Regions from separate parts of the Mesorhizobium sp. M0518 genome, predicted to be linked through region 3. Evidence: riboswitches for the same ligand, from Rfam matches in the RefSeq annotation. Region 3 holds a riboswitch; each other region holds the start of a gene.
The links. A riboswitch is a leader RNA that binds a small molecule or an ion and turns the genes downstream of it on or off. The one in region 3 is predicted to bind cobalamin.
Positions count from the first base shown of each region.

Region 1 (7,639 bases), on a different contig from region 3:
TGAAATACGGCGTGCGCGATTATCGCGGCGGCGGCCGCTCCTCGGCCCGCGAGACGGCAGCCAGGGTGGCGGCCGGTGCCTTGGCGCGCAAGGTGGTTCCGGGCGTGGTGGTGCGCGGCGCGCTGGTGTCGATGGGCGAAAAATCCATCGACCGCGCCAACTGGAACTGGAATTTCATCGGCGATGCCGAAAATCCGTTCTTCACCCCCGATCCGGCGTCCGTTCCTGTCTTCACCAGATATCTCGACGGCATCCGCAAGGCGGGCTCCTCGGTCGGTGCGGTGATCGAAATCGTCGCCGACGGCGTTCCGCCAGGCCTCGGCGCGCCGATCTATGCCAAGCTTGACCAAGACATCGCCTCCGGCTTGATGTCGATCAACGCCGTCAAGGGCGTCGAGATCGGCAACGGCTTCGAGGCCGCCCGCATCACCGGTGAACAGAATGCCGACGAGATGCGCATCGGCAATGACGGCAAGCCGGTGTTCCTGTCCAACAATGCCGGCGGCATCCTCGGCGGCATCTCGACCGGCCAGGCGATCGTCGCCCGTTTCGCCGTCAAGCCGACCTCGTCGATCCTGACGCCGCGAAAGTCGATCGACAAGGACGGCAAGGACGTCGAGATCATGACCAAGGGCCGCCACGATCCATGCGTCGGCATCCGCGCCGTGCCGATCGGCGAAGCAATGGTTGCCTGTGCGATCGCCGACCACTATCTGCGGCATCGGGGACAGACGGGGAGGGGAATAGGGGAATAGGGCAATATGTTGCGCTCTTAGTCCGGCCGGCCAAATCTTTTTGCTTTTCCCTACTCCCGTACTGCCCTACTCCCTTATTCCCCTGCGAGCGAAGCGAGTACCCATGCCTTACGACCAGAAAAAAATCGTCGAAGCCCTGCGTGCTTTCGAACGCGGCGAGATCGTCGTCGTCATGGATGATGACGGGCGCGAGAACGAGGGCGACCTGATCGTCGCCGCCGTCCACTGCACGCCCGAAAAAATGGCGTTCATCGTTCGCCACACGTCCGGCATCGTCTGCACGCCGATGCCGCGCGAAGAAGCCAAGCGGCTTAACCTTGCGCCGATGGTCGCCGACAACGATTCCGCCCACACCACGGCTTTCACCGTCAGCGTCGATTTCAAGCATGGCACCACCACGGGCATCTCGGCCGAAGATCGCACTTTGACCGTTCGCAATCTTGCCAACGGCAATGTCGGCGGCTCGGATTTCGTCCGGCCCGGCCACATCTTCCCTTTGATTGCGCGCGAAGGCGGCGTGCTGATGCGCTCCGGTCATACCGAAGCAGCGGTCGATCTGTGCAAGCTCGCCGGCCTGCCGCCGGTCGGCGTCATTTCCGAGCTGGTCAATGATGACGGCACCGTCAAGCGCGGCCCGCAGGTGCAGGCTTTCGCCCAGGAGCATGGGCTGAAGCAGGTTTCGGTCGCCGACCTCATTGCCTACCGGCAGCGCAAGGAAACTCTGGTCGAACGCGTCGCGTGCTCGGAAATCGACACGCTCGGCGGCAAGGCACAGGTCTTCACCTACACGCTGCCGTGGGACTCCATGCATCACGTCGCGATAGTCTTCGGCGACATCCGCGACGGCGAGGAGGTCCCGGTGCGTCTGCATTCCGAGGATGTGGTGACCGATGTCTTCGGCACCAGCCACCGGCTCGACGCCATCATGAAGGCGATGGGTGAGCGCAGGCGCGGCGTCATCGTCTATCTCAGAGAAGGCTCCGTCGGCGTTGCGCATCAGGAACGCAAACGGCCGGCCAGCGGCGACCGCGAGGATCACGAAGAGGCTCGCCGCCGCGAAAACGAGTGGCGCGAGATCGGGCTCGGCGCGCAGATCCTCAAGGATCTCGGCATCTCCTCGATCAACCTGATCGCCTCGCGCGAACGCCACTATGTCGGCCTCGAAGGTTTTGGCATCCACATCGCCAAGACCGAGATCCTCTAGGCAGCTAGCGCCCGGCTCGAAACCGGGCGCTATCTGATTATTCCGCGGCAATCGCGGCCGCTTCACATCCGTCCATCTCGCACTCAGTCGTGGCAAGGCTGCGTTGGCCAAGCAGCACCGTGGCCAGCGCGATCGTGCCTGAAGCCACCGACACCCAGAACCCGTTCGGTGCACCGAACGCATCCACCACCGCGCCGGCCGCGAACGAGCCCAGCGCCATGCCGATGCCGATGCCGGTCATGACCCAGGTGATGCCTTCGGTCAGCATCGCTTCCGGCACATGCCGCTCGATCAGGCCGAAGGCCGTGATGAAGGTCGGCGAGATCGCCACACCGCTGATGAACACGGTCAGCGCCAGCAGCGGCACGGTGTCGGCGGCGAGCGGCAACAGCGTGCCGAGCGCGACGAGGGCGACTGCGATGGCGAGCTGGCGTTGCAGCGGCGCCTTCAGGCTGAGCGCGCCGACGATGATGCCGAGCACGAACGATCCCAGCGCATAAACGCCGATGACAAGGCTGGCGGCGCCGGGTTGGCCAAGCTCCTTCGTGATCGCCACGGTGGTCACTTCCGTCGTCGCGAAGGTTGCGCCGACGAAGATCAGGGCAAGCGTGATGATCTGAACCGGCCGCAGGCGGATCGCCGAGCCGCTTGAGTTATGGTCGACCGGCCGCACCTGGGGCTCGGTCGAGCGTTGCAGGATGAAGGCCGCTGATCCGAATGCGAGAAATAATGTGCTCACCAGAACGCCGGCTTCCGGGAATAGGGCGGCACTCAGGCCGACCGATAACGATGCCCCGGCGATATAGACCAGTTCATCGGCCACGGACTCGAAGGCGAATGCGGTGTTCATCTGCGGTCGTCCTCGGAAAATCTCTGTCCAGCGCGCCCGCACCATCGCAGGTATGCTTGGCATGGCGGCGGCCAGGAGTGCCGACACGAACAGCGTCCACACCGGCCAGTCCTGGTTGGCCGCCGCTATGAGGACGGCGAAAGCCAGCACCGCGATGATAGTGGTGGGCACGACGATTCGTGTCTGGCCCAGGCGGTCCACCAGTCTCGATATTTGCGGCGCGACGAAGGCGTTGGCCAGCGCGTATGTCGCCGAGACGGCTCCAGCCAGCCAGTATTCGCCGCGCGCCTGCGACAGCATCGCCACGATGCCGATGGGCGCCATGGCGATCGGCAGGCGCGCTAGGAAGCCGGCGGCCGCAAAGCCCTTGGCGCCGGGGGCACGAAAGATTTCCGCATAGGGATTTTGCATCGGTTGGTTCCTCGACAAAGGACGATTGGACAATTACATACGGAGCGTATGATTATTAGATAGAGCATACGCCGCGTATGTCAATTAGCATACGAAGCGTATGTGAATAGGTCCAGGACACATGCACAAACCCCGCAAGGAGATGATCGCCGAGACGCGCGCAAAGCTTATTGCGGCGGCCCGTCATGCCTTCGGCACAACAGGCTATGCGGAAGCCTCGATGGATGATTTCACCGCTTCGGCCGGGCTGACGCGCGGTGCGCTCTATCATCATTTCGGCGACAAGAAGGGGCTGTTGCAGGCGGTCATAGCCCAGATTGACGGCGAGATGGCGGCGCGCATCAATGAGGTCGCGTCGAGAGCACCGACCCGCTGGCAACATTTCGTCGACGAGTGCTCGACCTATATCGAGATGGCGCTGGAGCCGGAAATCCAGCGCATCATGTTCCGCGATGGCCCGGCCGTGCTGGGGGATCCAGCGCAATGGCCGAATGCCAGTGCGTGCATCGCTTCAATGACCGACCATCTGACCGCGCTGCAGGAGGAGGGGGTCGTTGTCTCCAGCCTCGACCCCGAGACCGCCTCGCGACTGATCATCGGAGCGAGCAGCCAGGCAGCGCAACGGATCGCCAATTCGAACGACCCCGAAACGACGTCGAAGAAGGTGGTGACGGCGTTCAAGCAACTGCTCGAAGGCCTGCTCAGGAAGCCGGATCCGCAGTCGAATTGAAGTTCTCACCGGAGCTTTCGTGCCGGCAGCTGTTCACGATAGGAATTTTTTCTTGACACCGTGCCCTCAGCTAAGGTATATATTCATCCATGGTGCTGATTTGCGCCAGTGACCCGCCGCACAGGCGGGTTTTTCGTTTGATGCTCCGTCAGCCAACGCGCTGGCGGGCTCCGAACCAACCCGTTACCCCGAATTCGTCGCCCTTTGGCGTCAGGGCCGGCAATTGACAATCGCCGGGTTGAGTCCATCCTCTTCCACCATCTCTGAGGCGGAGATTCGGGGCACATGTGGGATTTTGAGATCGGCCGGTCGGTGTCCATCATGATGCGGACCTGGCCGTTCATCGTTTTTCGCATGATCGTCTATTTCGGCATCACGCTGGCCTACATCATGGCGACCGGCACCGGTGCCTCTGTCGGCTATGGCGTCGGCCATATCTCCACTGATCCCGACGGGCCCATGTCCTTTGCCCTGTGGGGCGGCGTGGTCGGGTTTGGCATCGTCTCGATCGCGGTCTACTGGATCCGCGAATACATCCTCTACATCGTCAAGGCCGGCCACATCGCCGTCATGGTTCATCTGATCGACGGCCGCGACATTCCCGGCGGTCAGGACCAGATCGCCTACGCCAGGGATATCGTGACCCAGCGTTTTGCCGAGGCCAACACCCTTTTCGTCGTCGACCAACTCGTCAAGGGTGCCATCCGCGCCATCACCGGCCTGCTCGGCGGTATCGCCGCCTTCCTGCCGATACCGGGCCTGAGCGGCCTGGTCTCCTTCATCAACACCGTGATCCGCCTGTCGCTGACCTATGTGGACGAGATCATCCTCGGCTACAACATCCGCATCAATTCAGCCTCGCCGTTCGAGACTGCGCGCCAAGGCGTCGTGCTGTATGCCCAGAACGGCAAGGTCATGGTCAAGAACGCCGTCTGGCTGGCGGTCATCATGTGGGGCGTGTCATTCATCATCTTTCTGATGATGCTGGCGCCTGCTGGCGCAATTCTGTTCCTGATGCCTGGTCAGCTCGCCGGCTGGGCTTTTGTGCTCGCCATCGTCTTCGCCTGGGCATTCAAGGCGGCGTTCATTGAACCCTTCGCCATCGCCTGCTTGATGCAGGTCTATTTCAAGACCATTGCGGGCCAGGTGCCGGATCCCGCCTGGGACGCCCGGCTGGCCGAGGCGTCGTCGAAGTTCAGAGAGCTCAAGGACAAGGCGCTGGCCTCCTTCGGCGGTTCGCGCTGGGGTACGGCCGGCGCCACACCCTGATCCGCTGGGCGGGTGATGTCTGGTGAGGCAGGAACGGTGTTGAGGCGCGCCACGGTGGATTTGAGCTGTGTCTCGCCTTGCCCGGAAAAGGTCTCGCTCATGATCAGCTCCGGCAGCGGCAGCCGCCGTCCCCAGCCATGCGTTTCAAGGTCCGGTTTGGGAGCGAACTCGGAAACACGGCCGACGCAGAGATAGGCGATCGGCGTTACGTGGTCCGGAATGGCCAACAGCCGCTTCAGCGCCTCAGCATCGATGATGCTCACCCAGCCGACGCCAACGCCCTCGGCACGCGCGGCCAGCCAGAAATTCTGCACCGCGCAGACCGTGCTGTAGAGATCCATCTCCGGATTGTGCCAGCGTCCCAGCGGCGAACCCTTCGAGCGCTGCCGGTCGCAGGTGATACAGATGTTGAGCGCGCTCTCGCAGATGCCTTCCAGCTTGAGCTTGCGATACAGCGCCTGTTTTTCCGCCTCGATCGCCGGCAGTTCCTGCTCGCGCGCGGCCAGGAACAGGTCGCGCACCTCCGCCCGTCGTTTGACGTCGCGAATGACAATGAAATTCCATGGCTGCATGAAGCCGACCGACGGCGCGTGATGGGCGGCAAGCAGCAGCCGCGCCAGCACGTCGTCATCGATCGCGGTGGGCAGGAAATGGCTGCGCACGTCGCGCCGCGTGAACATGGCGCGATAGACCGCATCGCGCGCATTCTGGTCAAATCCATCGTCAATGGCAGCGGTCACATGTTCCGGCATCGCTTGTCCCCTTGCGATTGCAGATTCAAAACTGACAGAGCGTACTTTGTGCGTCCAAGTAGACGCACGTCGCTCTGATGCCATCCGCCTGACCACGCGGATGACAATGCCTGCCAGGCCGGTCTTCTGGCTCGGGATCAACCCGCGTCCGGTGCCTTCCCGTCATCGACAGTGGCATTTACCGGCGCGGTCCCCCTCACAGCGTTGGGCACGCCACGGAATTCAACCGTGTTCCCGATTCTCCCGCTTGCGGCGGGCACCAGGCAGTACCAGGGACCTTACGCCGAAGCGCCCGCGGGGCCAATGCCTGCGGCGACGCGAATGGACGCAGTCGCGATTTTCCCCAGTCATCGGCCGCCCGTGCATGGCCTTTGTCGATCCGGGTCACTAGATTAGGACGATGACCACCCGTCTCTACACCCATCCGATCTTCCTCGAGCATCTCACCCCGCCCGGACATCCCGAGCGGCCCGACCGCTTACGCGCCATCGAGCGCGTGCTCGACGACGAAGCCTTTGCCGGGCTCGATCGTATCCAGGCGCCGGAAGGCGACGAGGCCACCATCCTCTACGCGCATCCCGCCGATTTCGTCGCCCGCGTGCGCGCCGCCATCCCCGACGAGGGGATTGCCCGCATCGATGCCGACACCACTGCCAGCCCGAAGAGCTGGCAAGCGGCGATCACCGCGATCGGCGCCGCCAACGCCGCCGTCGATGATGTCTTTTCGGGCCGCGCCGACAACGTCTTCGTCGCCGCCCGGCCGCCCGGCCATCATGCCGAAAAGACCACGGCGATGGGCTTTTGCCTGTTCAACACGGCGGCGATCGCGGCGCGTTATGCGCAGAAGAAACACGGTGTCGAGCGCGTTGCCGTCGTCGACTGGGACGTGCATCACGGCAATGGCACGCAGGATATTTTCTGGGACGATCCGTCGGTGCTCTATTGCTCGACACACCAGATGCCGCTTTATCCCGGCACCGGAGCGAAGACCGAAACGGGCGCCGGCAACATCGTCAACGCACCGCTGGCGCCGCAGACCGGCAGCGAAGTGTTTCGCGATGCCTTCCTGTCGCGCGTCCTGCCCGCGCTCGACAATTTCGCGCCCGACCTGATTATCATTTCGGCGGGGTTCGACGCGCACCACCGCGATCCGCTGGCCGAGATCAATCTGACCGAGGATGATTTCGACTGGGCGACCGGCCAGCTGATGCAGCGCGCGGCACGCCACAGCGGCAACCGGCTCGTCAGCCTGCTCGAGGGCGGCTACGATCTGCAGGGATTGGCATTTTCGGTCGCCGCCCATGTCGGGCGACTGATGAAAGGATGAATGATGGCCGATGAGACCAACCAAGACGTCAAGGCGATGAGCTTCGAGCAGGCACTCGATGCGCTGGAGAAGATCGTCGATGATCTGGAGCGTGGCGACGTACCACTCGACCAGTCGATCAGGATCTATGAGCGCGGCGAGGCGCTGAAGGCGCATTGCGACCGGCTGCTGAAGGCCGCCGAGGACAAGGTCGAGAAGATCAGGCTGTCGCGCGACGGCAAGCCGGTTGGAACGGAGCCACTCGACGCGGATTGAGGCTCGGTCCGAACGATGGCCTCGCCTCACCGGTTTTTGGACATGATCATGATCGAGGATATAACTCGTTCCGATTGAAACAGCTC
Region 1 covers NZ_JAMYQY010000003.1:346,799-354,437, forward strand. Annotated here, with positions in the region: gene aroC (chorismate synthase) at 1-755, shown strand, start outside; gene ribB (3,4-dihydroxy-2-butanone-4-phosphate synthase) at 859-1,959, shown strand; gene NKI66_RS06590 (MFS transporter) at 1,997-3,220, opposite strand; gene NKI66_RS06595 (TetR/AcrR family transcriptional regulator) at 3,342-3,950, shown strand; gene NKI66_RS06600 (hypothetical protein) at 4,236-5,219, shown strand; partial or broken gene bluB (5,6-dimethylbenzimidazole synthase) at 5,342-6,055, opposite strand; cobalamin riboswitch at 6,071-6,250, opposite strand; gene NKI66_RS06610 (histone deacetylase family protein) at 6,372-7,298, shown strand; gene NKI66_RS06615 (exodeoxyribonuclease VII small subunit) at 7,302-7,553, shown strand.
Region 1: another riboswitch for cobalamin. It lies ahead of bluB (5,6-dimethylbenzimidazole synthase); the one in region 3 lies ahead of NKI66_RS07050 (CbtB domain-containing protein).

Region 2 (7,639 bases), on a different contig from region 3:
TGGTGGTAACGCCTGGCGCCACCGCCTATCTGCTTACCGATCGGTTCGGCGTCATGATCCTGCTCGCGATGGCGATCGGCGCGGCGACGAGCGCGGTTGGCGCCTATCTCAGCTTCTTTCTCGATGGCGCGACTGGCGGACTGATCGTGGTGCTGCAGACCGTGGTCTTTCTGATTGCCTTCGTCTTCGCACCCAAACATGGGCGGCTCGCCGCACGCCGGGCGGCACGTGCCGCATCGCAGGTCGCGTCATGATGACGATCTGGTCCTGGATCGCCGAACCGCTCAGCCACGAATTCATGCGTCGCGGTCTCGCCGTCGCCGTTCTGGTCGGCGCCATTTGCGCGGTGTTGTCCTGCTATCTCGTCCTGAAGGGCTGGTCGCTGATGGGCGACGCCGTTTCGCATGCCGTGCTTCCGGGTATCGTGCTCGCCTATATCGCCGGGATCCCGCTTGCCTTCGGCGCCTTCGTGGCAGGACTTGGCTGCGCGCTGGCGACGGGCTACCTCAAGCAGCACAGCCGGATCAAGGAGGACGCAGTCATGGGCATCGTCTTCTCAGGCATGTTCGCGTTTGGCCTGGTGCTGTTCGTCAAAGTCGAGACCGACCAGCATCTCAATCATATCCTGTTCGGCAACATGCTCGGCGTCCAGTGGCGCGACGTGATCGAGGCGGCGGTCATCGTCGTGCCGGCGATCCTCATCGTTCTGGCAAAACGCAAGGATCTGCTGCTTTATTGTTTCGATCCGGCCCATGCGCGCGCGATCGGCCTGCCCGTCAACCTGCTGCATTTCGGGCTGCTGACGCTGCTCGCGTTGACCATCGTGGCCTCGCTGAAGGCTGTCGGGATCATCCTTGTCATCGCCATGCTGATCGCGCCGGGAGCGATCGGCTTTCTTTTGACGAAGAGCTTTGAGCGCATGCTCGCCATTGCCGCCGCGGCCGCCATCGGGTCGAGCGTCGTGGGAACGATCCTCAGCTATCACATCGACGCAGCCACCGGCCCGACGATCGTCGTCGTTCAGGCCGGCGTTTTTTTGCTTGCCCTGTTCCAGTCGAAGCGCCCAAAGCAACGGGTGCAACTGGGCATTTCGGGAGAGTAATCGCGGCCCTGACCCAGGCCGCACTCAAAGCCGGTTGCGGATCAGCATGGTGACGACGAAGAACGCGCCGACCGAGCTGGTGATGATGCCGATCGGCAGTTCCTGCGGCGGCAGCAGCGTTCGGGCCAGAAGATCGCTGGCCAGCAACAGCACGGCGCCGAAGACGGCGCAGCTGGCAACCAGGCGCAGGTGCAAGGGGCCCGCCAGCGGCCGCGACAGATGCGGGATCATCAGCCCGACGAAGCCGATGACGCCGGCGACCGAGACCAGGATCGCCGTCGAGAAGGCGGCGACGAGAAAGGTCATCCTTCGCATCCGCGCCACCGGCACGCCCAGGCTTTCGGCGGCGTTTTCGCCGGCCAGGAAAGCATCGAGCCGGCGGTGGTTCCACAGCGCGTAAGCCAGAATGGTGCCTGCTCCCAGCGCGCCCAGCCAGATATTATCCCAGCGCGCCAGGCCAAGGCCGCCCATGGTCCAGAACAGCACGGAGTGGGCGGCGCGCTGATCGCCGGCAAAGACAAGATAGTTGGTCAAGGCGGTGAACATGAAGGACACGGCAAGGCCGGCAAGGATCAGCCGCTCCGGGCCTTGCCCCCTCACCCGCGCAACCAGCAGCAGCACGACGCCGGCAGCCAATATGCCGCCGGTGAAGGCCGCGACCGGCAATGTCCAGATGCCGAAACTGTCGCCGAAGACGGTGATGACGGAAACCGCACCCGCGGCGGCGCCCGACGACAGGCCGAACAGGAACGGGTCGGCAAGGTCGTTGCGGGTCACCGTCTGCAGCAGCGCACCGACGACGCCGAGACCGACGCCGACGCAGATGGCCAGGATCGTGCGCGGCAGCCGCAGGTCGACGACGATCTTGCCGACCGGTCCTGCCACGTCGTGCCCGCTGAAGCCGACTGCACGGCCAAGTGCTGCAACAACGTCGGTCAGCGGGATCAGCGTCGAGCCATAGGCGATCGACAGCAAAGCGAGAGCGGCGATCGCCGCCGCTCCCACCATCATGGCCAGTGCAAATGCCGGATGACGCAAGCCTGGAAATGCGTCGTGTCTGTCAGGACGCGTGCGACGTACTTCCAGGATCTCTTGTTCATGCATGTCGTTGCCCCAAAACCGCTGCGCACTTTTGGGCGACAGGCATCAAAACGCTTCCGGATGCATGGCCTTGGCGATCTTGTCGATGGCTTCGATGTTGGCCGGTCCCGGCGTCAGTTCGGCATAGCGCAGGGCGACGAAGCGCTCGTTCTTGACCGCGTCGGTCTCCTTCATGGCCGGATGCGCCTTCAGGAAATCGAGCAGTTTCCTGTAGCCACCGCCATCCTGGTAATCGAGCAGGATGAGGAATTGCGGATTGCGCGACGCCACCGTTTCCCAGTCCGTATTGCCCCAACTGGTGTCCATGTCGGCCATAATGTTGTCGCCGCCGGCGGCTGATATCATGGCGCTGGGGATGGCGAATTTGCCTGCGGTGAACGGCTTGTCCTCGCCGGAATCATAGAGGAAGACCCGCGTTCCCTTGGCGTCGCCGACCTTGGCGGTGATGTCGGCGAGCCGCGTCTTCCAGCCGGAGACAAGCTTCTCAGCTTCGGCCTCCTTGCCGAAGATCTTGCCCAGCTTTTCGACGTCGCCATAGAGCAGGTCCATCGAGGCGGCGGGGCGGCTCTTGTCGAGATGGACGCAGCTTTCCGTCAGCACCAGCGTCTTGATGCCGTGCGGAGCAAGCGTGTCGGGCGTCACTTCACCACCCGGCTTCATGCCATAATACCAGCCGGCGAAGAAAAAATCGGGCTCGACCGCGACGAGGTTTTCGAGCGTCGGATATTTCGGCGCCAGTTCCGGGATCGAACCCTGCTCGGCCTTGAACTCAGGACCCACCTTGTACCATCCGGTGATGCCGGTCAGGCCGACGATCGACGGCTGCAGTTTCAGCGCGAAAGCCATCTCGGCCATGTTGAGATCCTGGATGACGGCGCGCTTCGGCGGCGCATCGAAGGTCAGCGGCTTGCCGCAGCTGTCGACAGTTACCGGGAAGGCCAGGGCTGTCGAGGCCAGCAGCGAGAAGGCAAGCGAAAAAGCAAGGCGTTTCAAGGGTTTGCTCCTGTGGACGGGATGATCGATATGGGACGGCTTCAATCAGGATGGCGGCGCGGCACGGTTCGGAACATCGAACACCGTCAGTTCGCGGTCTTCGGTCGGATGGCGCAGACGCAGCACATCGATGCCGAAAATTTCGCGAATCAGCTTTTGGGTCAGCGCTTCGCGCGGTGCGGCGAGCGCTTGCAGACGGGCATGGTTCATCACCGCCACCCTGGTGGCGAACGGTGCCACCAGCGCCAGATCGTGCAGCACCGCGATCACCGTCATCTCGAAGCCTGCCACGAGGTCGAGCAGTTCGCCGCGGGCGCGCGGGTCGAGATGGTTGGTCGGCTCGTCGAGGAACAGGATCTTTGGCTGCTGGGCGATGGCGCGGGCCAGTTGGGCGCGCTGGCGCTCGCCGCCCGACAGCGAGCCGATGGTGCGGCCAAGCAGCGGCAGCAGGCCGGTCCGGCGCAGCGCATCGACGACAATGTCACGCTCCTCGCTCCTGCGCCGTAGCCGAGCGTGCGGGACCCGGCCCAGCTCGACATAGTCGATCACCGCCAGCCGCGGATCGGGCTGGTCGGTCTGGCCGACCACGGCGATATGCAGTGCCCGCTCGGCGGCGGAAATCCTGTCCAGCCGGCGCCCGCCGAGGTTCACCTCGCCGGAACTTGGCCGCAGCATGCCCGACAGCATGCGCAGCAGCGTCGTCTTGCCGGCGCCGTTGGGACCGATGATGGCTAGGCGATCGCCAGCGGCCACCGAGAAGCTGACCGCCTGGACCAGATCCCGCCCGTTCGCCATGGCGCAGAGGTCACGGGCTTCGAGAAGCGCTACGGGCATCGGCTGCCCGCCAGATTGCCGGGATGGCAAAGCGTGCACACGATGATGCGATGATCGATAGAGCCGTCCAACTTTCCGTCACTTTCCAAAACTGGCGACGGAAGGAAGCTGGCGAAGCGGCCGACAAGACCGGGATTCGCGTTTCCTCCCGGCACACCCCGTCCGGTCAACTCAGTGATGGCAGGTCTCCTGGCTCGCGGGTCGTTGCGCCATCCTGCCTTCCCAGCCTTGCCGGCCAGTGGCATTCACGGATTTTGCTCGCCGCTTACAGTTGCGGGGGCAGCCACGGCCTCGACCCCTGGGGATCTCACCGTGTTCCCTTTTCACCCCTCGCCTTTCGACTCGGGGACCATCACCGCTTCAGCGTAGATTTCCCCCAATCGCTTCGCAATGGATTTCTCGGACGGAGTGGTGGGCCGGCTAGGGGAAACATGCATTTCTCGCTCTCGATATGTAATAACATTACGCATTTAGAGGATGCCGCCTGGCGCTGTCAAGCGAAGCCTGCCGAATTTGGCTCGTCGGCGGCAAGGGGCGCTCCAACGCTGCGCCATATCGGTGCGACTGTGACGGGATCGGTGCGATTGCGCGGGATGCGCAATTTCGATCAAACTGGCCGCGCCAGGAAACGGCAGGATGATCTGGCCAATGCGAGGAGCAAAATGAACCCGACCGAGAAAGCGCTGTGGTTCGTCGAAAGTCATCTGCCGGAGGCTGTTACACTCGACGATGTCGCGCAAAGCAGCGGGGTGTCGCGTTTTCATGTGACGCGGGCTTTCGGGGCCGCCACCGGCCGGTCGGTGATGGGCTACATGCGCTCACGCCGGCTGACCGAGGCGGCGCGCAAGCTGGCCGGCGGGGCGCCCGACATCCTCAGCGTCGCGCTCGACGCCCGCTACAACTCGCATGAGGCGTTCACCCGGGCCTTCCGCGATCAGTTCGGCACCACGCCGGAACTGGTGCGCGCGCAAGGCACACTCGACAAGCTCGACCTCGTGGAGCCGATCCTGATGGACCAGTCCTTCCTCACCAATCTCGAACCACCGCGTTTCGAGACCAGCCGGCCGTTCCTGATCGCCGGCCTCGGCGAACGCTACAGCTGCGAAACCAGCGCCGCCATCCCGATGCAATGGCAGCGCTTCGGCCCCTATATCGGCAACATTCCGGGCGAGGCCGGCGACGTCGCCTATGGCGTCTGCGTCAACGGCGACGATGCCGGCAATTTCGACTACATCGCCGGCGTCGAAGTGTCTGATTTTTCCGACCTGCCCAAGGACTTCTACCGGGTGCGGGTGCCGGCGCAGAAATATGCGGTCTTTGCCCACCGCGAACACATCTCGACCATTCGCCGCACGGTCAACACGATCTGGAACAAATGGCTGCCGGCTTCCGGCCACGAGATATCGGATGCGCCGGAATTCGAACGCTACGGCCCTGAGTTCGACCCACGCAGCGGCAATGGCGGGCTGGAGATCTGGATACCGGTGAAGGCGTAGTCGGTCAGGCCATCGGCAGCGCCGGCCAGCGATCGACTATCCCGCCGCCGGAAAACACAGCGATCGACCCGAACTGCTGCAGCACGGCTTCGCTCTGCGTCGGCCTTAGAAACGCGTAGTCGCCGGGTTTTGCGGTCGCGTCGGCGGGCAAGCCCATGAATTGCTGGTTGGAGGACAGGCCGAGCAGCCCATTCGCCTTCATGCCTTCGGGGAAGACGGGCTCGGCCATCCACTTGCCGCCATAGAGATAGCAGCCCTTGCGCGGGAAGCGGCCGGGCGCCTGCAGCAGGCGGGTGACGGCCGGCGGGCCAGGCAGCATCGGCTCGACCATTTTCAAGATCGGCGTGGCGATGAAGGCCGCCGGCTGGAAGCCGTCGAGGCCTGGCGTATCGAAATCACTGGGCAGCACGAAGGCCGAGCCCATCGAGACCTCGTTGGCCATGCCGCCATGATGAAGCAGCGCGGTCTTGCTGCCGCCGATGTTCAGGATACGGCGCTGGTCGGCGCCGAGACAGGCGACGAACGCCGAGGCCTGCGCCGACGCCTTGGCCAATGCCTTTGCCGGTCCGCCGAAAAGGCCGGGAATGAGCGGCGCATGCGCCTCGTAGGCCATGACGCCTTCGCAATGCAGCCGGGCCGGCAACGCGCTCAACGCCTTCGACAAGGCCTCAGGATTGGCGAACCCGCCGCGATGCAGCCCGACATCGATCTCGAAAGCGATGTGCAGGCCGATGCCGAGTTCGCCAGCGAGGGCGCCATATTCCGCCAGTCTCTCCTCGCTGTCGATCAGCCAGCAGACACGCGACCAGTCGACCGCGCCCCTCGAAAGCACAGCCCTTGCCGCATCGACAGGCATCGGCTTGCCATACAGCAGATCGGCATCCGGAAACGCCTTCAGCACCGCCTCGCTGATCGGCGGATGGAAGGTCATGACATGATTGGTGCCGAGCGCCTTGCCGATATGCGCAAGCAGCGGCAGGCAGGCGAGCGATTTGTCGACCAACCGCACAGCAAGGCCGGGGTCGAGCCTGTCTTTCACCAGGGCAATGTTGCTGTCCAGCCGGTCGCGATCGAGCAACAGGCAGGGCTGGAAGATGCCGGCGGTCTTCAGCGCATCCGAGAGGGTGGAAAAATAGGCACTCATCGTTCGATGCCAAAAGGACTGGGCTCGATGCCGAACAGGCCGGCCATGTAGGGCGAGACGAAGCGGTTTTGCGGATCGATGTCGCGGCGCACCGCCATGGCATCGTCCCAGCGCGGGTAGAGCTTTTTCAGATCCGCCGCCTTCAGGCTGTGCATCTTGCCCCAATGCGGCCGGCCGCCATATCTGCGGAAGATCGGCTCTGCCGCCCGCATGAACGGCAAAGGATCGCTCGCGGCATCATGGTGGATGGCGATGGAGCAGGTCAGCCTGTTGTAGAATGGCGAAAGCCAGAACTGGTCCGGCGCGACCGAGCGCACCTCCATCGGGAAATAGACCTCGGGAAAACGCTTCTCGGTCAGCTCGATGATCTCGGCCAGCGCCTTCGGCCCTTCCTCGAACGGCAAATGATATTCCATCTCGTTGAACTTGGTCTGCCGGTCGCTGGCATAGACGTTGAGCCAGTCCTGCACGTAGTCCTCGGCCGGCAATTTGGCGATGGCGCCCAGGATCAGACGGCCACGCAGCGATGGCAGCCAGGCAAGTGAGGTGCGCAGCCTGCGCAGTGTCCTCAAACCCGACTCGTCCTCTTCCGGCGGCCGTGCGGTGGGTGCGGCGCCGCTGAGATCGCTGGCGATGAACTGCGCGTAGCCGGAAAACGGAATGTAGTAGAATTCGGCCGAGCGATGCGCGGCCATCATCGTCTCGAACTCCCGCAGCATCTCAGTGATCGGCAGCACCCATTTGCGGCGCCGCAGCCGGTAGGTCGCGATGTTGTTCAGCGTCACTTCGGTGAGCACGCCGAAAGCGCCGAGTGCGACGCCGATGGCATGGATCATGTCCTGATCCCCTGCCCGCTTGAAGTCGCGAACCTTGCCAAGCCCGTCGACGATCCGCACTGTCTCCAGCTGCGTGTGATAGGCGCCGAGCGTCGGTCCCGAGCCGTGCGTGGCGGTGCCCAGCGCGCCGCCG
Region 2 covers NZ_JAMYQY010000016.1:42,175-49,813, reverse strand. Annotated here, with positions in the region: gene NKI66_RS22240 (metal ABC transporter permease) at 1-254, shown strand, start outside; gene NKI66_RS22235 (metal ABC transporter permease) at 254-1,102, shown strand; gene NKI66_RS22230 (FecCD family ABC transporter permease) at 1,127-2,113, opposite strand; gene NKI66_RS22225 (ABC transporter substrate-binding protein) at 2,249-3,196, opposite strand; gene NKI66_RS22220 (ABC transporter ATP-binding protein) at 3,242-4,030, opposite strand; cobalamin riboswitch at 4,193-4,399, opposite strand; gene NKI66_RS22215 (GyrI-like domain-containing protein) at 4,693-5,526, shown strand; gene NKI66_RS22210 (DSD1 family PLP-dependent enzyme) at 5,531-6,670, opposite strand; gene NKI66_RS22205 (D-arabinono-1,4-lactone oxidase) at 6,667-7,639, opposite strand, start outside.
Region 2: another riboswitch for cobalamin. It lies ahead of NKI66_RS22220 (ABC transporter ATP-binding protein); the one in region 3 lies ahead of NKI66_RS07050 (CbtB domain-containing protein).

Region 3 (7,639 bases):
GGACCCGTGGTGACCAGGTGATCGGGCACAGCGTTCGGGTTCAGCGTGGTCTTGGCGCGGACCATGGTGCGGATCGCGGTGACCCAGAGCGCTGCAACGGCAAGCAGCACCACCCAGCCGGCGGCGAAAAGAATGTCGCCCAGGAGGTCACCGATCCAGGGCAGGGGATAGAGCAGGCCCAGCGCGATGCTGATGGCGATGGCGGCGGTGTAGATCAGCGGCGGCCACGGTATGAGCCCCGGCTTCGGCTGGTTCTCGGTCATTTGACCCCTTCCTCCATCAACTTGCTGTCCGTCTTGGCGGTACACATGCCGGCGAGATCGGACAGATGCGTCTTCCATTCCGCAGTCTGGTCGTTGTTGTAGAGCCGATCAAGCGTCGCCTCGCCCTCGAGCGTATCGAGCATGCAGACACAGTAGCTCGTACAGAACTCGGTGTCGCGCGACTGCTCGCAGGACAGCTGGCAGGTTTTGAGGAAATTCACCTGCGGGGTTTCGACCTGCGCCGGCATGATCTGCGAGAACAGCCAGACGCAGCCGATCAGCAATGGCTGGTGGATCAGGTAGAACGCCAGGCTGTGCCGGCCGATAAAGACCAGCGGGTTGGCCCAGCGACCGGGCGCCAATTCGGCAAGCCGGGTAAGCACGCCTGAACCGGCGGCGAGTTTCGTCACCGCGATGCCCGCAAGCACGGCGCCGAACCATGGAAACAACGGAACGTAGTCGTTGGAGCGTGGATTGTTCGCCGACAGGCCTACCCACCACAGCCATGGGTGATCGAACGCCTCGAGGCGCAGATAGACAGGCGCCGCAATGACGAGCGCGGCGACGACAAGCGTCAGCAGTGCCGGCAGCCGCAGAAAGGCGAGGCCGAGCAGGCTGGCCAGCGCGATCTCGTGCAAAATGCCGAAGAAGATGAATCCATCCGGCGTGGCGATACGGGTGACGACCGATATCGCGATCGCGGCTCCGGCGACCATGGCGAACCGCTTCCAGAAGCCGTTCCAGCGGATTTGTCGGCCATGGGCGAGATACAGGCTGACGCCGACCAGGAACAGGAAGGTCGAAGCGATGCCGCGCGCGTAGATCTTCCACCAGCCGAAGGCGGTCAGGCCGGGATCGGTATAGCCGAAGAACTCCAGGTCCCAGGTGAAATGGTAGCTTGCCATGGCGATCAGCGCGGTGCCGCGCACGATGTCGATGGCGACGATGCGCTTTGGTCGATCCTGAACGGGTGCGGTCGGCGTTTGGATGCTCATGGTCTCGCATTCTGATTCAGCCCCGCTGGAGGACTATCACGGTTGCCCCGCACAAAAGAAGACCGGCAATCCTGCCGATAACGCCGGATCGGCCGCGGCATTGGGCCAGTGCCGGGAAGCCTTTGGCCGGCTTCGCTTTTGCCGGATGCACGTCGGTTTCCTCTTATTGGCACTGGGGTCGCCACGTCAGATTTCACCCGGTGAATCTGCTTCGGGGAAAGCAATGTCCACCCATGTGCGCCATCCGATCTGGCTGCCGGCTCTCAAGGCCGCGGACGCGCGCACCTTCGCGTCGCTCTATGCGGTTGAATCCTTCGCCCGCGCCACGGTGTCGAGCGTCATCCCGATCCAGGCCTACGAGATACTGCACAACGAGCAGATCGTGTCGATGCTCTACACAGTCGTGGCGATGCTCGGCCTGTCGGTGACATTGTTCATGCCGATGCTGATCCGCCGTTTTGCCCGCCGCTGGGTCTACACATCAGGCGCCTGCCTGCTGGCCGTCGGCTCGCTGTTCTTCATCACCGACACGCTCGCCGGGCAACTGGCCGGCATGCTGTGCCGGGTGATGGGCGCCAGCGCGCTGTCGATCACGCTCAACCTCTACATCATGGACCACATCCGCAAGACCGACTTCATGCAGGCCGAATCGCTGCGCATGGCGTGGTCGATGCTGGCCTGGACCGGTGGGCCGACGCTCGGCATCTTCCTCTACACGCGCTTCGGCATCTATGCCGCGCATGGTGCGGTCGCGGTGTTCGCGTTTGCCCTGCTGGCGCTGTTCTGGACCTACCGCCTCGGCGACAACCAGTCCATCCGTCCGGGCAAGACGCGCCCTGTCAATCCGCTCGCCAATATCGGCCGTTTCGTCGCGCAGCCCAGGCTCAGACTGGCCTGGCTGATTGCCTTCGGCCGCTCCTGCTTCTGGACGACGTTCTTCGTCTATGGGCCGCTGTTCATGGTCATCACGGGCGAGGGCAAGCTGGCCGGTGGCCTGCTGGTTTCGGCCGGCAACGCGCTGTTGTTCATGGCGATTTTCTGGGGCAAGGCAGGAAAGCGCTTTGGTGGCCGCGGAACCATGACATTTGCCTATTTCGCCATGTCAGCCGCGCTGCTGGCGGCGGGCTTCGTCGGCGAAACCGTGCCGTTGCTTACCGGCGCCTTCCTGCTCTGTGGTGCCTTCTTCACCATTGCGCTCGACGCCCTCGGCTCGACCGCCTTCATGCGCTCGGTGCGCTCCTATGAAAGATCTCAGATGGCAGCGGTCTACCGCACCTATCGACTTTTCCGAGTTGACGCCGCCGCTGGTCTATTCGGTGGCGCTGGCCTTCTTCGGCCTGGGCTCGGTGTTCGTCACGCTCGGCCTGCTGGCGGCGGTCTGCGGCTTTGTGACGTGGCGCTATCTGCCGAAATCACTTTGACCTTCATGGCGCATTCGCAATGGTCACCGGCGGAATTTGGTTTGCCGGAAGCGAGGATTCTGCCTATAGTCACCGGTGTCGCCGGTTCCATTTTGGAGCCAAGAGGGAATGCGGTGAGGGCGAATTTCGCCCAATGCCGTGGCTGCCCCCGCAACTGTGTGCGGTAGTCCTCTCCATAAACCACTGAGGATTTTTTCTTCGGGAAGGTGGGGAAGGACGCTGATCCGTGAGCCAGGAGACCTGCCGGCGACAGGAAACTGACTTCGATGCCCTCGGGTGGAGGGCGAAAGGACAAGACATGACTACCGCTTCCGTCTCCCTCGGCGCCTCCGTCTCCTCGCAGTCGCGCTTCATGCAGCTCGCGCTTGCCGCGCTGCTCGGCATTTTCGTGATGGGCTTTGTCGGCTTCTCGCATATCGATGCCGTCCATAATGCGGCTCACGACTATCGCCATTCGATGGCGTTTCCCTGCCACTGACGAGGGGCTGACATCATGAATCTGTTTCGCAACGTCGTGTTCATCGCGGCGATCGCAGGGCTCGTGGCCGGCGTCGTCCTCGCCTGCCTGCAGGCCTATGCCACCGTGCCGCTGATCCTGAAGGCGGAAGTTTACGAACAGGCGGGCGGCGGGCATCACCATGACCATGGCGCTCCGGCCGCAACGGATAGCAATGCCATGAGCACAACTGCTCCGGCGGGAGATGCGATGAGCTCTGCTGCCCCGGCTGCGGCGGAAGCCGCTCCGGCAGACGAAGGTTGGGCGCCGGCAGAGGGTTTCGAGCGTTTCGCCTTCAGCGTGCTTGCCAATATCGTCACCGGCATCGGCTTCGCCTTGATCCTGGTCGCGGTCTCCGAATTCGCCGGCGGCATCGGTGGCTGGCGCCAGGGCGTGTTCTGGGGCCTTGCCGGCTTTGCCGTGTTCACGCTGGCGCCGGGCCTCGGCCTGCCGCCGGAACTGCCGGCCATGCCGGCCGCCGATCTCACCCAGCGGCAGATTTGGTGGTGGGCAACGGTGGCGGCAACCACTGCCGGTCTCGGCCTGATCGCGTTCCGCAAGTCGCTGCCGCTGGCGATCCTTGCCGTCCTTTTGATCGTCGCACCGCATGTTGTCGGTGCACCGCAGCCCGACAGTTACGGGACGGCGATTCCGGAAGGGCTGCATCACCAGTTCGTGGTGGCGGTGACCGTGACCAATCTGGTGTTCTGGCTGGTGCTCGGCGCGGTCGTCGGTGTGGTGCGTGGCCGCTTCACCGGCACCGCGACCAGCCTGCGCGACAGCTTTGCCTGATCGCAAGACACTGACCTTCCTCATCGGCGGCGCGCGCTCCGGCAAGAGCGCGCACGCCGAAATTTTGGCGACCGCCTTGCCGCCGCCCTGGACCTATGTCGCCACGGCGCAAGCCTGGGATGACGAGATGCATGAACGCATCGCGTTGCACCGATCGCGGCGTGGCGAAGGCTGGACGACCATCGACGCACCGCTCGATCTCGCCGGCGCGCTCGGGGCCTTGCCCGACAGCCAGCCTGTGCTTGTCGACTGCCTGACGCTGTGGCTGACCAATCATATGCTGGCCGATCACGATCTCGAGCTTGAATGCCGTCGGTTGGCGGACGTGCTGTCGCGGCCGCGCGGGCCATGGTTCGTGGTGTCTAATGAAGTCGGCCAGGGTATCGTGCCGGACAATGCACTGGCGCGCCGCTTTCGCGATGCCGCCGGCCGGCTCAACCAGCAGGTCGCCGCTGTCGCCAATACGGTGCTGCTGATGGTGGCGGGGCTGCCGCTCAAGGTGAAATGACATGACCGACATCGACGATAAGGGCGAAGAACGCCACCGCGCCAAGATGGCCAAGCGCAAGGCGGTGCAGGATGCCGAGGTGGCGAGCAAGACGGTCGAGAAGGGCTTGCTCATCGTCAACACCGGACCGGGCAAGGGAAAGACCACAGCTGCCTTCGGCCTGGCGCTGCGCATGCTCGGCTACGGCAAGCGCGTCGGCGTCGTCCAGTTCATCAAGGGCAAGTGGCACACCGGCGAGAAGGATGCTTTCGCCGCCTTCGGCGACCGCGTCGTCTGGCACGCGATGGGCGAGGGGTTCACCTGGGAGACGCAGGACCTGAAGCGCGACATCGCAGCCGCCGAAGCCGCGTGGGTCAAGGTGCTCGAACTGATGGCCGATCCGTCGATCAGCCTGCTGGTGCTCGACGAACTGAACATTGCGCTGCGCTACGACTATCTCGACCTCGACAAAGTGGTTGCGGCGCTGAAGGCGCGACGCGAGGACCTGCATGTCGTCGTCACCGGCCGCAATGCCAAGCCGGCGCTGATCGAGGCGGCCGACCTCGTCACCGAAATGGGCGTGACCAAGCACCATTTTTCCGCGGGCGTGAAGGCCCAGCAGGGGATCGAGTTCTGAGGCTTCTTACCCCCTTTGAAGGCAGGGCTATCGCATATGGATTCTTGCGAAGAGGGACCCCCACCCTAACCCTCCCCACAAGGGGGAGGGAACGCTGCCGCGTGCCTTTAATTCTTCTTTGGCGCCGAAAAGACAGGCGATTCGCTTGGGTCGGCGCCAGCGGAAGTCTCCCTCGCCCTTGTGGGGAGGGGCTAGGGGTGGGGGTCCGTGCCGGGCAGACATCTCAGGAATTCCATATGCGATAGCCCTGCCCACAAGGGGGAGCGTGAGATCACGTCACGATGACAACGACCGAAACCAACCCGAACAGGGCGATCAGCAGATAGTCGGCAACGCGATAGAGTTTCAGCGCCTGCCTGATGTCGAGGCTGTCGGCTTCGCGCCGCCCACCTTCGCCCATGAAGACGTCGTCGACCAGTACGCCGCCGTAGCTGCGCGGCCCGGCGAGCGACAGGCCGAGCGCGCCGGCCATCGCCGCTTCCGGCCAGCCGGCATTGGGTGAGCGATGTTTTTTCGCGTCGCGCAATACCGCATGCCAGGCATTTTTCGCATCAGCGCCTTTGACGAGGAACGCCGCCAGCACGATCAGCAGCGCCGTCAGCCGCGACGCCGGCAGATTGATCCAGTCGTCGAAGCGCGCCGCTGCCCAGCCGAACGCCTCGTGGCGCGGGGTGCGGTGGCCGATCATCGAATCGGCGGTGTTGGCGGCCTTGTAGGCGGCGCCGCCGGCCAGGCCGCCGACGCCGGTCCAGAAGGCGGGGGCGACGATGCCGTCAGAGAAATTCTCGGCCAGGCTCTCGATCGCCGCGCGGCAGACGCCGGCCCTGTCGAGCGTTTCAGGGTCGCGGCCGACGATCCGCGAAACGGCAACGCGGCCCAAAGCCAGGCCGCCGGTGTCGAGCGCGTCAGCCACCGCCTCGACATGCTCATAGAGGCTCTTTTGCGACAGAAGCGACGTTGCCAGAAGGGCCGTGATGACGAGGCCCATGGGAACAAACCAGAACAGGATCTGCACGCCCAGGCCAATTATCGCCGGCACCAGCACGATGACCAGCAGCGCCTGGACACCACGCTTGCGACGCAGCGCGTCGGGATCAGTGGCGCGGTTGAGCCTGTGGTCGAGAAAGGATATCAGCCTGCCGAACCACGTCACCGGATGGCCGATGGCGCGAAACAGCCAATCGGGGTAACCGAGGGCGAATTCGACGGCCAATGACAGGAAAGCGATCAGGACTGACATGAAGCTTCTTAATGGGGCGGTTGTGGACCATGGTGGAAGTCTTGGCCGCGCGAGGGGGCTTTTTCCCAACGCCCTGCTGCCATTCGTCGACCTCTCGACCGGTATCAATCCGCACTCCTACCCGCTTTTCGACCTGCCCGCCACCTCGCTGTCGCGGTTGCCGGAAGCCGCGCGCACGCGTGAGCTGACAGAGATTGCTGCCAGTGCCTATGGGGCGCCGTCGCCAGCCAACATCGTGGCGGCACCGGGCACGCAGATCCTGTTGCCGCGCGTCGCCTCGCTGATTACCCCCGGAAGGGCGCTGGTGCTGGGTCCGACCTACGCCGAACATGCCCGCGCAGCAGTGATCGCCGGGCACGCGGTGACCGAGGTCGGCGATTTCGCTGACCTGGCGGACGCCGACCTTGCCATCATCGTCAATCCGAACAATCCGGATGGACGTGTCATCGAGCGCGACCGGTTGCTGGCTCTGGCTGCCGGATTGCGCGCCAAGGGCGGGCTGCTGGTTGTCGACGAGGCGTTCATGGATGTTGGGCCGCGCGAGCATAGCCTCTGCGGCGATGTCGGCCAGGGCGGTATCGTCGTCCTGCGTTCGTTCGGCAAGTTCTTCGGCCTGGCCGGGCTGCGGCTCGGGTTTGCACTTTCCGATGTAGCGACGGTCGAACGGCTTGAGACGCAATTCGGGCCATGGGCCGTCGCCGGCCCGGCGCTGGAATACGGCATCCGCGCGCTTGCCGACATCGACTGGCAGGACGCGATGCGATCATCTCTTGCCGGCGCATCGGCGCGGCTCGACGCGCTGTTGGCCCGCTTCGGCGTACCCGTAGCGGGCGGCACCACATTGTATCGTTTCCTCAGTTTGACCAATGCCGCCGATTTGTTTGCCGCGCTCGGCGAGCGCGGCATCCTGCTTCGCCATTTTGCCGATCGGCCTGACGTTCTGCGCGCCGGCCTGCCGGGAAGTGAGGAGGAATGGCAGCGGCTCGAGACCGCTCTTGCCGAATGGGCGTCGCGGCGCGAGGATCAATCGAAGGGTTCGGAACAATGATCCATGTCTGTTCGCTGGCAAAGATCGAGGAAACGGTGGCCAGGACCGGCGCCGACCGCATGCTGTCGCTGCTTGCCGCCGGAACGGAGGTGGTCCGTCCTGCGTCGATCGCCCGAGAAAACCATCTGCATCTGGTCATGCATGACATCGCGGCGGCGCAGGACGGCATGACCATGCCGGGCGAGGAGCATGTCCGTAACCTGCTCGATTTCGCGCGCCGCTGGGACCGGGCAAGGCCGATGCTCGTGCATTGCTATGCC
Region 3 covers NZ_JAMYQY010000004.1:60,574-68,212, forward strand. Annotated here, with positions in the region: gene NKI66_RS07035 (methyltransferase family protein) at 1-263, opposite strand, end outside; gene NKI66_RS07040 (heparan-alpha-glucosaminide N-acetyltransferase) at 260-1,258, opposite strand; partial or broken gene NKI66_RS07045 (MFS transporter) at 1,482-2,679, shown strand; cobalamin riboswitch at 2,745-2,941, shown strand; gene NKI66_RS07050 (CbtB domain-containing protein) at 2,978-3,157, shown strand; gene NKI66_RS07055 (CbtA family protein) at 3,173-3,967, shown strand; gene cobU (bifunctional adenosylcobinamide kinase/adenosylcobinamide-phosphate guanylyltransferase) at 3,960-4,475, shown strand; gene cobO (cob(I)yrinic acid a,c-diamide adenosyltransferase) at 4,477-5,091, shown strand; gene cbiB (adenosylcobinamide-phosphate synthase CbiB) at 5,363-6,331, opposite strand; gene cobD (threonine-phosphate decarboxylase CobD) at 6,330-7,379, shown strand; gene NKI66_RS07080 (tyrosine phosphatase family protein) at 7,376-7,639, shown strand, end outside.

Region 4 (7,639 bases), on a different contig from region 3:
CGATGAACACCTATCTCGGCGCCTGCGTCGAGCTTGGGCCGGAGGATGTCGAGGCCGACAAGGCGTCCGGTGCCAAGGTCACCTATTTCGAAGGCTATCTGTGGGATCCGCCGCGCGCCAAGGAAGCGATCCGGCAGACGGCCAAGCTGGCGCACGCGGCGGGCCGCGAAGTCTCCATGACACTGTCGGATTCGTTCTGCGTCGACCGCTACCGAGACGAGTTCCTCGACCTGATGCGTTCGGGCACGGTCGATATCGTCTTTGCCAACAGCCATGAGATCAAGTCGCTCTACCAGACATCGTCGTTCGACGAAGCGCTGGCGCAGATCCGCAAGGATTGCCGGATCGCCGCCGTCACCCGCTCGGAAAAGGGCTCGGTCATCGTGCGCGGCGACGAGACCGTGGTCATCAAGGCGACCTCGATCAAGGAACTGGTCGACACGACAGGTGCCGGCGATCTCTATGCCGCCGGGTTCCTGCATGGCTACACGCAAGGCCGCCACCTGCAGACCTGCGGCGACCTTGGCTCACTGGCGGCCGGATTGGTGATCCAGCAGATCGGCCCCAGGCCAAGGCAGAATTTGCGCCGCGAGGCGGAACGGGCTGGGTTGCTGTAGATGCGCGGGCAACTAACCAGCTGCCCAACCGACGCGATCATCGCAGTGGCGGAACTGTGTCAAAGCTCGCTGATAACGACAGCCATTCGCTTCGGAGAACTGACCGATGCTGCTGCCGTGAAGCTCGCTGGAAGGGGGTGCAAGGCGGGCATGCCTTGACGGCATTCACCGTCATCGAGATCGCCACCGGCATTTTCCAGAAGCTCAGCTTGGGGAAGGCCAGTAAGGTTCCTGAGGTAACGGAGAACCGCGGCGTCCGTCGGAGCACTTGACTTGCGATCACGTCCCACGATTCCGAATGCGGGCAGACTGGTTAGCCATTGGTCTGGGACCAGCGGAATTGGCAGCAAGGCTTCATCTTCGTCATCTCGACGAGGCGCCGGATATGAAGCCCGGCATTCCGCGGATATTAGGAAGTGCTCGCCTAGCTGGTATTTCACACATCCGAACCTAGGCATCGCGGTCTGGCTTCCACGATTTTGGGATCGTCGAGGGCAACGAGGAAGGGATTGCGATAAAAACGGACCCTGACGGGCGGAAAGGGACTACCCCGCCCTCTCCGATCTCCGTGTCAAAGCTCTTCGGCAGACGCAGAATCGCATCACGGGCCGGGCAGCCTTGGCGGCAGCGACATAGTTTCAGTTCATTTCAACAGGTGCTGGCACCTACTGGGTGTATCTCTTATCCGAACAATCGACAATTACCGCAAGCACGGTCCGCTCGATCGCGTCGCCAGCTATTTTTCGCGATAAGCAGGTTCTTGAGGGCGCCGAAGCGGAAACACGACAATCCGTCGCCATTTGCTCCCACGCTCGTCAGATTCTCGTCAGCAGGGGGTGTGCGAATTTGGAATTCCAGTTGCTCCATCTGGGGGAAATATTCAACGGAGGCATGAAATGGATGCATTGAACAACGCCAACTCGCCGCGCCGGAACCTCACATGGCAAACTGGGGCTGTTCGCGAACTAATCACTTTTGAACAACCCATGAGAGACTTGCCACAGGAGCCAGAACAACAAGCCGAAGTTGGCCCGTCCCGTCCTGTTGTCTCAGCCGCAGACCAGCGCTTCAACACGGCGGCCCAGCAGCCACATAGGAGTTGCTTATCGCAATTTCCAATCGCGGTGCGACTGTCAATTCTGATCAGCCCAAGACAGGCGGGCTTTCGGCGGCCCTGGAGTGCGTTGTGGAGCGTTCCGGCGCGGTCTGGGTAGGTTTTTCCGAGCATCTGGGCGACGGCGATAAGCAACAGGTGCCCCTCGTACAGCGTGGCAAAGGTCAAATCGGGTGGCTCGCTGGGCCGGCAGCGGACTATCCTCGGTACTATCAAGGTTTTGCAAATTCAATATTGTGGCCGGCGCTCCACTCGCTGCCGGACCGGATCTCAGGCTCGGAAGAGGATTATAAAAGTTATCGCGACGTCAATGCCTTCATGGCGCGCGCGGTGTCCGAATTGGGAGATAACGCAGTCTACTGGGTTCATGACTATCATTTCCTGCCGCTCGGCGCTGATTTGCACAGACTCGGTATTGACCGGCCGATCGGCCATTTCCTGCATACGCCATGGCCCGAGTCTGACATGATGGAGCGCGTGCCCAATTCTGGCGAGCTAATGAAATGTATGCTCGAGTATGATCTGCTCGGTTTCCAGACCGACCGTGATGTGAGCAATTTCCTCGCCTGTGTCCAATCTCATTTGGGGCTGGAGAGCAAGGACGGGGTCGTTTTCTCGGACCATGGCCAGACGCAATGCCAAAAGTTTCCTATAGGTATCGATCCGAAGCAATTCGAACAGTGTGCCGCAGATTCGCTTGAGGCGCAGAAAGCCTACATTTCGCAGTTGAAACTTGGTGGAGCAAAGCTAGTTATCGGCGTCGATCGGCTCGACTACACCAAGGGCATCGACAATCGGATTAAAGCTTTCGATCTGCTGGCAGTCGAGCCGCAACGTGTCTCGCTCTTGCAAATCGCAACTCCCTCACGTGGCGACATCCAAGCGTACAGCGAATATCGGCGCGACGTCGAAAGACTCGTCAATCAAGTCAACAACCGGCATGGCACGGACGAGTGGATGCCGATTATCTATGAGAACAGGTCGTTCACCCAAGCTGAGATCGCGGGTCTTTACAGAGCCGCGCGTGTTTGCGTTGTGACGCCGTTGCGCGATGGCATGAATCTTGTGGCGAAAGAATACATTGCTGCACAAGATCCGAGCGACCCTGGCGTTCTGGTGTTATCGAAGTTTGCCGGCGCGGCCGAAGACTTCGGCGAGGACGCCCTGCTGGTAAATCCGAGGCTCTCCGACGAGATAGCTACCGCGATCTCAAGAGCGGCCAGCATGCCGCGCGAAGAACGCATCCAACGCTGGCGGAGGATGATGGACAAACTTGAAGCGTATACGATCCACCATTGGTCAGCGGACTTCGTTCGGCAACTGGACAGCAGCCGGGTTACGGTCCCTGCGGATCACTTCCACTATGTTGGCTTGGGCTGGATCAGCGAGGCCCAAATGCCTTCGTATCGGACCGAGCCAGAATTGCACACCGCGCTGACGCGTGCACTTTATAAAAACTGGGTCCTGCCGATCGTATGATGCAGAATATGAAGCACGCGAGCTTTGCCTGCATTTGCGCATCCCTCAATGCCGAGCGCTTGGAGAGAGAGATACTTATCCTGACCGCCTGAATGCGGCTTAAGCGGCTTATCGGGACCACAGTCGGGCTTTGCATCAGACCCTTGAGCCAGGCTCCGTCAGTGTGGTCTCTTGCCGCCGAGCGGAGTCATCACGATTGCCTAGTCACCCGTGATGACGACTGGCGTGCCAATTCCCGCGGTTTGGCGCTCACTCCGAGAAAACCGCTTCTACCACGCACGCACGACTTGCCGCCGCATCGTTAGACATCGCCACCAATGCGATCTTCTGCATTCTAATGACGTTGTCACGCGCTTGAAGTCTCGTCCGAAATCCTTCATCGGCGACCTGCGAGGGATGTCGCAGCCCGACAGGGATCCATTAGTTGGACAATGGTGGCAGCGGAGCAGCGCCGCCAATGCGACTGAATATTTCACAATGTTAGACAAGCGTAAAAGCGAAATCACATAACGACATAAACATTTCGTTATGCGTCATTGACAAAAGAGCGGACTGCTGTGATTGTCTGCGTGTCGTGGTTCTCGCGTGCGGCGCTGCCGCAGCGGAGCTAAGAGGGAAGCCGGTGCAATGCCGGCGCTGCCCCCGCAACTGTTAGCGGCGAGCCAACCCCACTCATGTCACTGAGGCGAATACCCTCAGGAAGACGGGTAGAGGCTATGACCCCGCGAGCCAGGAGACCTGCCACGGCGAATTACGTCCACGGGCGGGGTGTCTCGGTGGCCGCTGCAAGCCGGCGTTCGTGCCGGCCTGCTAGCGCCTTCCTTGTCATCGGCGCCCCAACCATCGGGGTATGACATGACTGACTCTCAGGAAATTCCTGTAGCAACGCTCGGCGTGCCGCGCTTCGGTCGTCGGCGAGAACTGAAATTCGCGCTTGAAAGCTACTGGTCCGGAACATCGTCCGCTGGCGACCTTCTCACGACGTCGAAGGCGCTCCGTGCCGCTAGCTGGGAAGAGCAGCGCGATCGCGGCGTGTCGAAAATCCCGTCGAACGACTTCTCGCTTTACGACCATGTGCTCGACGCCGCAGCCATGGTCGGGGCCGTTCCATCCCGTTACGGCTGGAATAGCGGCGAGGTCCCACTTGACATCTACTTCGCAATGGCGCGCGGCAACCAGGGTCAGACGGAGGATTGTGGACACGCTGGTCACCAGGAGCAGGCTCATGGACCTGGTGTAACCGCGATGGAAATGACCAAGTGGTTTGACACCAACTACCACTACATTGTGCCGGAACTCGATGATGATCAGGCGTTCGCCCTCTCGTCATCGAAGCCGGTCGATTACTTCCTCGAGGCTAAAGCTCTCGGCATTCACACACGCCCAGTCATCCTTGGACCCATCACCTTCCTCAAGCTGGCGAAATCGCCTGCCGAGGGGTTCGGTCCCATCGCGCTCCTACCGCGGCTGCTGCCCGTTTACGAGCAAGTCCTGCAGAAGCTGAAGCTGTCGGGAGCCGACTGGGTGCAGATCGATGAGCCAGCGCTTGTCCTCGATCTGAACCCGAACGAACGAGCTGCGTTCGAATTCGCCTATGGCCAGCTGTCGAAAGCCGCGCCCGAGCTGAAGATCATGCTGGCTACGTATTTCGGGTCGCTGGGAGACAATCTCGAAACCGCGGTTTCTCTGCCCTTGGCCGGGCTGCATATTGATCTCGTGCGCGCTCCCGAGCAGCTGGAAACGGTGGGTCGGCTCGCTCCGAAGGATCTGGTGCTCTCGCTTGGCTTGATCGATGGCCGCAACGTCTGGCGTGCGAACCTGCCCGCCATTCTCGACCGCATCAAACCGATCGTCGCCGGCTGGCCCTTGGACCGCGTCGAGATCGCGCCTTCTTGCTCGATGATGCATGTGCCGATCGACCTGCGCATGGAGACGGAACTCGAGGCGGACATCAGGTCGTGGCTCGCCTTCGCGGCCCAGAAGACCGACGAGCTGGTCTTGCTGGCCCGGGCCCTGTCCCAAGGCAGGGATGCGGTGGCAGGCGCGTTGAAAGCGTCTGCCGAGGCTGCCGCCACGCGCGTGACATCCACGAGGATCCATGACCCGCTTGTTCAGGGGCGGATCGCTAGCATTGAGGACAGCGCGAAGCGACGAGAGAGCGCTTTTGGCGAGCGCTCCAGAGTCCAAGCCGGCTCACTCGGGCTGCCGCCGTTCCCGACGACGACCATCGGGTCCTTCCCGCAGACGCCGCAGGTACGCAAGGCGCGGGCCGCTCATGCGAAGGGCCAGCTGAGCTATGTCGACTATGAGACGTTCCTGAAGAAGGAGATCGAGGCTGCAATTCGCTGGCAGGAAGAGATCGGGCTGGACGTGCTGGTGCACGGTGAGTTCGAGCGAAACGACATGGTACAGCATTTCGGCGAGCAGTTGTCCGGCTTCGCGCTCACCCAGCATGCCTGGGTACAAAGCTATGGGTCGCGCTACGTGCGTCCCCCCATCATTTTCGGCGACGTATCGAGGCGCAATCCGATGACAGTGCGCTGGTGGCAATTCGCCCAGTCGCTTACGGAAAAGCCCGTGAAGGGAATGCTCACAGGCCCAGTCACCATTCTCAACTGGTCTTTTGTTCGCGACGACGTACCCCGCTCCGAAGCCTGCCGCCAGATCGCGCTCGCCATCCGCGACGAAGTGACGGATCTCGAAAGGTCCGGCGCAAGGATGGTCCAGATCGATGAGGCCGCCTTTCGCGAAGGATTGCCACTGCGCCAATCTGACTGGAAAGTCTATCTCGACTGGGCTGTCGAATGCTTCCGGATCGCTTCAACGGGTGTAAAGGACGCGACTCAAATTCATACCCACATGTGCTATTCGGAGTTCAACGAGATCATTCACGCGATCGCTGAAATGGATGCGGATGTCATTTCGATTGAGACGTCGCGCTCGAAGATGGAACTGTTGGACGCCTTCACGAGCTCCAAATATCCGAACGAAATCGGTCCCGGCGTTTATGATATTCACTCACCACGCGTCCCGGAAGCCGGCGAGATTTCGGACTTAGTCATGCTTGCCCGCGAGCGACTGTCCGACGGCCAACTGTGGATAAACCCGGACTGTGGCCTCAAAACACGCAAATGGGAGGAGGTCCGCCCTGCCCTCATTAACATGGTCGCTGCAGCACGCGCGCTCCGGCAGAAAGTGCAGGCGTGAGGCTTCTCTTCCTCACCGTGTGGGGAGTTGCCGACTGGCGGATGTCGGCCGGGAATATGCCAAACCGATCACACTCTTGGAAATAAGCCACTCGGCGAAAATGTGCGATTTTTCTTCGGCACGTGTCCTCATCCCGCAGAAATATGAATGTGACACTACGCTATAGTATTGGTCCTTGGGAACATACAGGCCCCGCGCCTCGAACAAATCGTACACACGTCGTTTCTCAAAGTAGACTGCTTGGCACGTTCGCTCAGGCGGCGACAATATATGGTGCTGCGCGTCTGTCCGCTTCCCCAGTTGATTCGCGCAGACTACGGGCGAAGTGGCAGGTTTCGGGTATTGCTAGCCTCCCGCCAATTCGGAGATGGATGTGGCAATTCGTGTGGCACAAGTAAAAGCCGCAATCATTTTCGATTGCGACGTCCGCAGCCAGTTAGCCCTTTATTTTCCTGAGATCTGCGTTACAGGCCGGGGCGTTGTCGCCGTTTCGGAGGGTAAGATGGGATAGGCGACCTCGGGTGCCTCTCCGGTCAGCGAGTTGAGGAAGGCAACAAGCAGGTCAACTTCTTCGTCCGCCAGTACTACGCCAAGCTGGGTGGTCCCCATGATGGCGACGGCCTGTTTCAGATCCCAAACCTTGCCCGAATGAAAGTATGGCGCGGTGAGTGCAACGTTGCGCAGCGGCGCCACGCGGAAAACATAGTAGTCATCGGCTGCATTGGTGACCGCAAATCGGCCCTTGTCTTTGTCCGGCAGGACCTCGGCGCTGGGCTGTTCCACGAGGCCGAATGGGAAATAGGCTTGCCCACCAACGTTGATGCCGGCATGGCAGGACGAGCAGCCTTTATCCATGAAAAGCGCCAGGCCCTGTTTCTGTTCGGAAGTCATGGCAAGCTCATCACCATTCAGGAAGCTGTCGAACGGGGCCGGTGTGACCAGTGTCGCCTCGAAGGCTTCGATCGCCTTGGCGAAGTTGTCGAAGGTGACCCGATCGGCTTCAGCCGGAAAAGCTGCATCGAACCACTCGACATATTGCGGCATGGACTTGAGCGTGGCGATGACTTGGTCCGGTGTATTGGCCATTTCGATGCCGGCTTGGACCGGTCCCTTCGCCTGAGCCTTCAGGTCTGCGGCACGACCATCCCAGAACTGAGCGATGTTGAAGACAGCGTTCAGTACAGTCGGCGCGTTGCGCTGTCCCTTCTGCCAACCATGGCCG
Region 4 covers NZ_JAMYQY010000024.1:68,722-76,360, forward strand. Annotated here, with positions in the region: gene NKI66_RS27600 (adenosine kinase) at 1-617, shown strand, start outside; gene NKI66_RS27605 (alpha,alpha-trehalose-phosphate synthase (UDP-forming)) at 1,804-3,210, shown strand; cobalamin riboswitch at 3,769-3,970, shown strand; gene metE (5-methyltetrahydropteroyltriglutamate--homocysteine S-methyltransferase) at 4,066-6,417, shown strand; gene NKI66_RS27615 (cytochrome-c peroxidase) at 6,862-7,639, opposite strand, start outside.
Region 4: another riboswitch for cobalamin. It lies ahead of metE (5-methyltetrahydropteroyltriglutamate--homocysteine S-methyltransferase); the one in region 3 lies ahead of NKI66_RS07050 (CbtB domain-containing protein).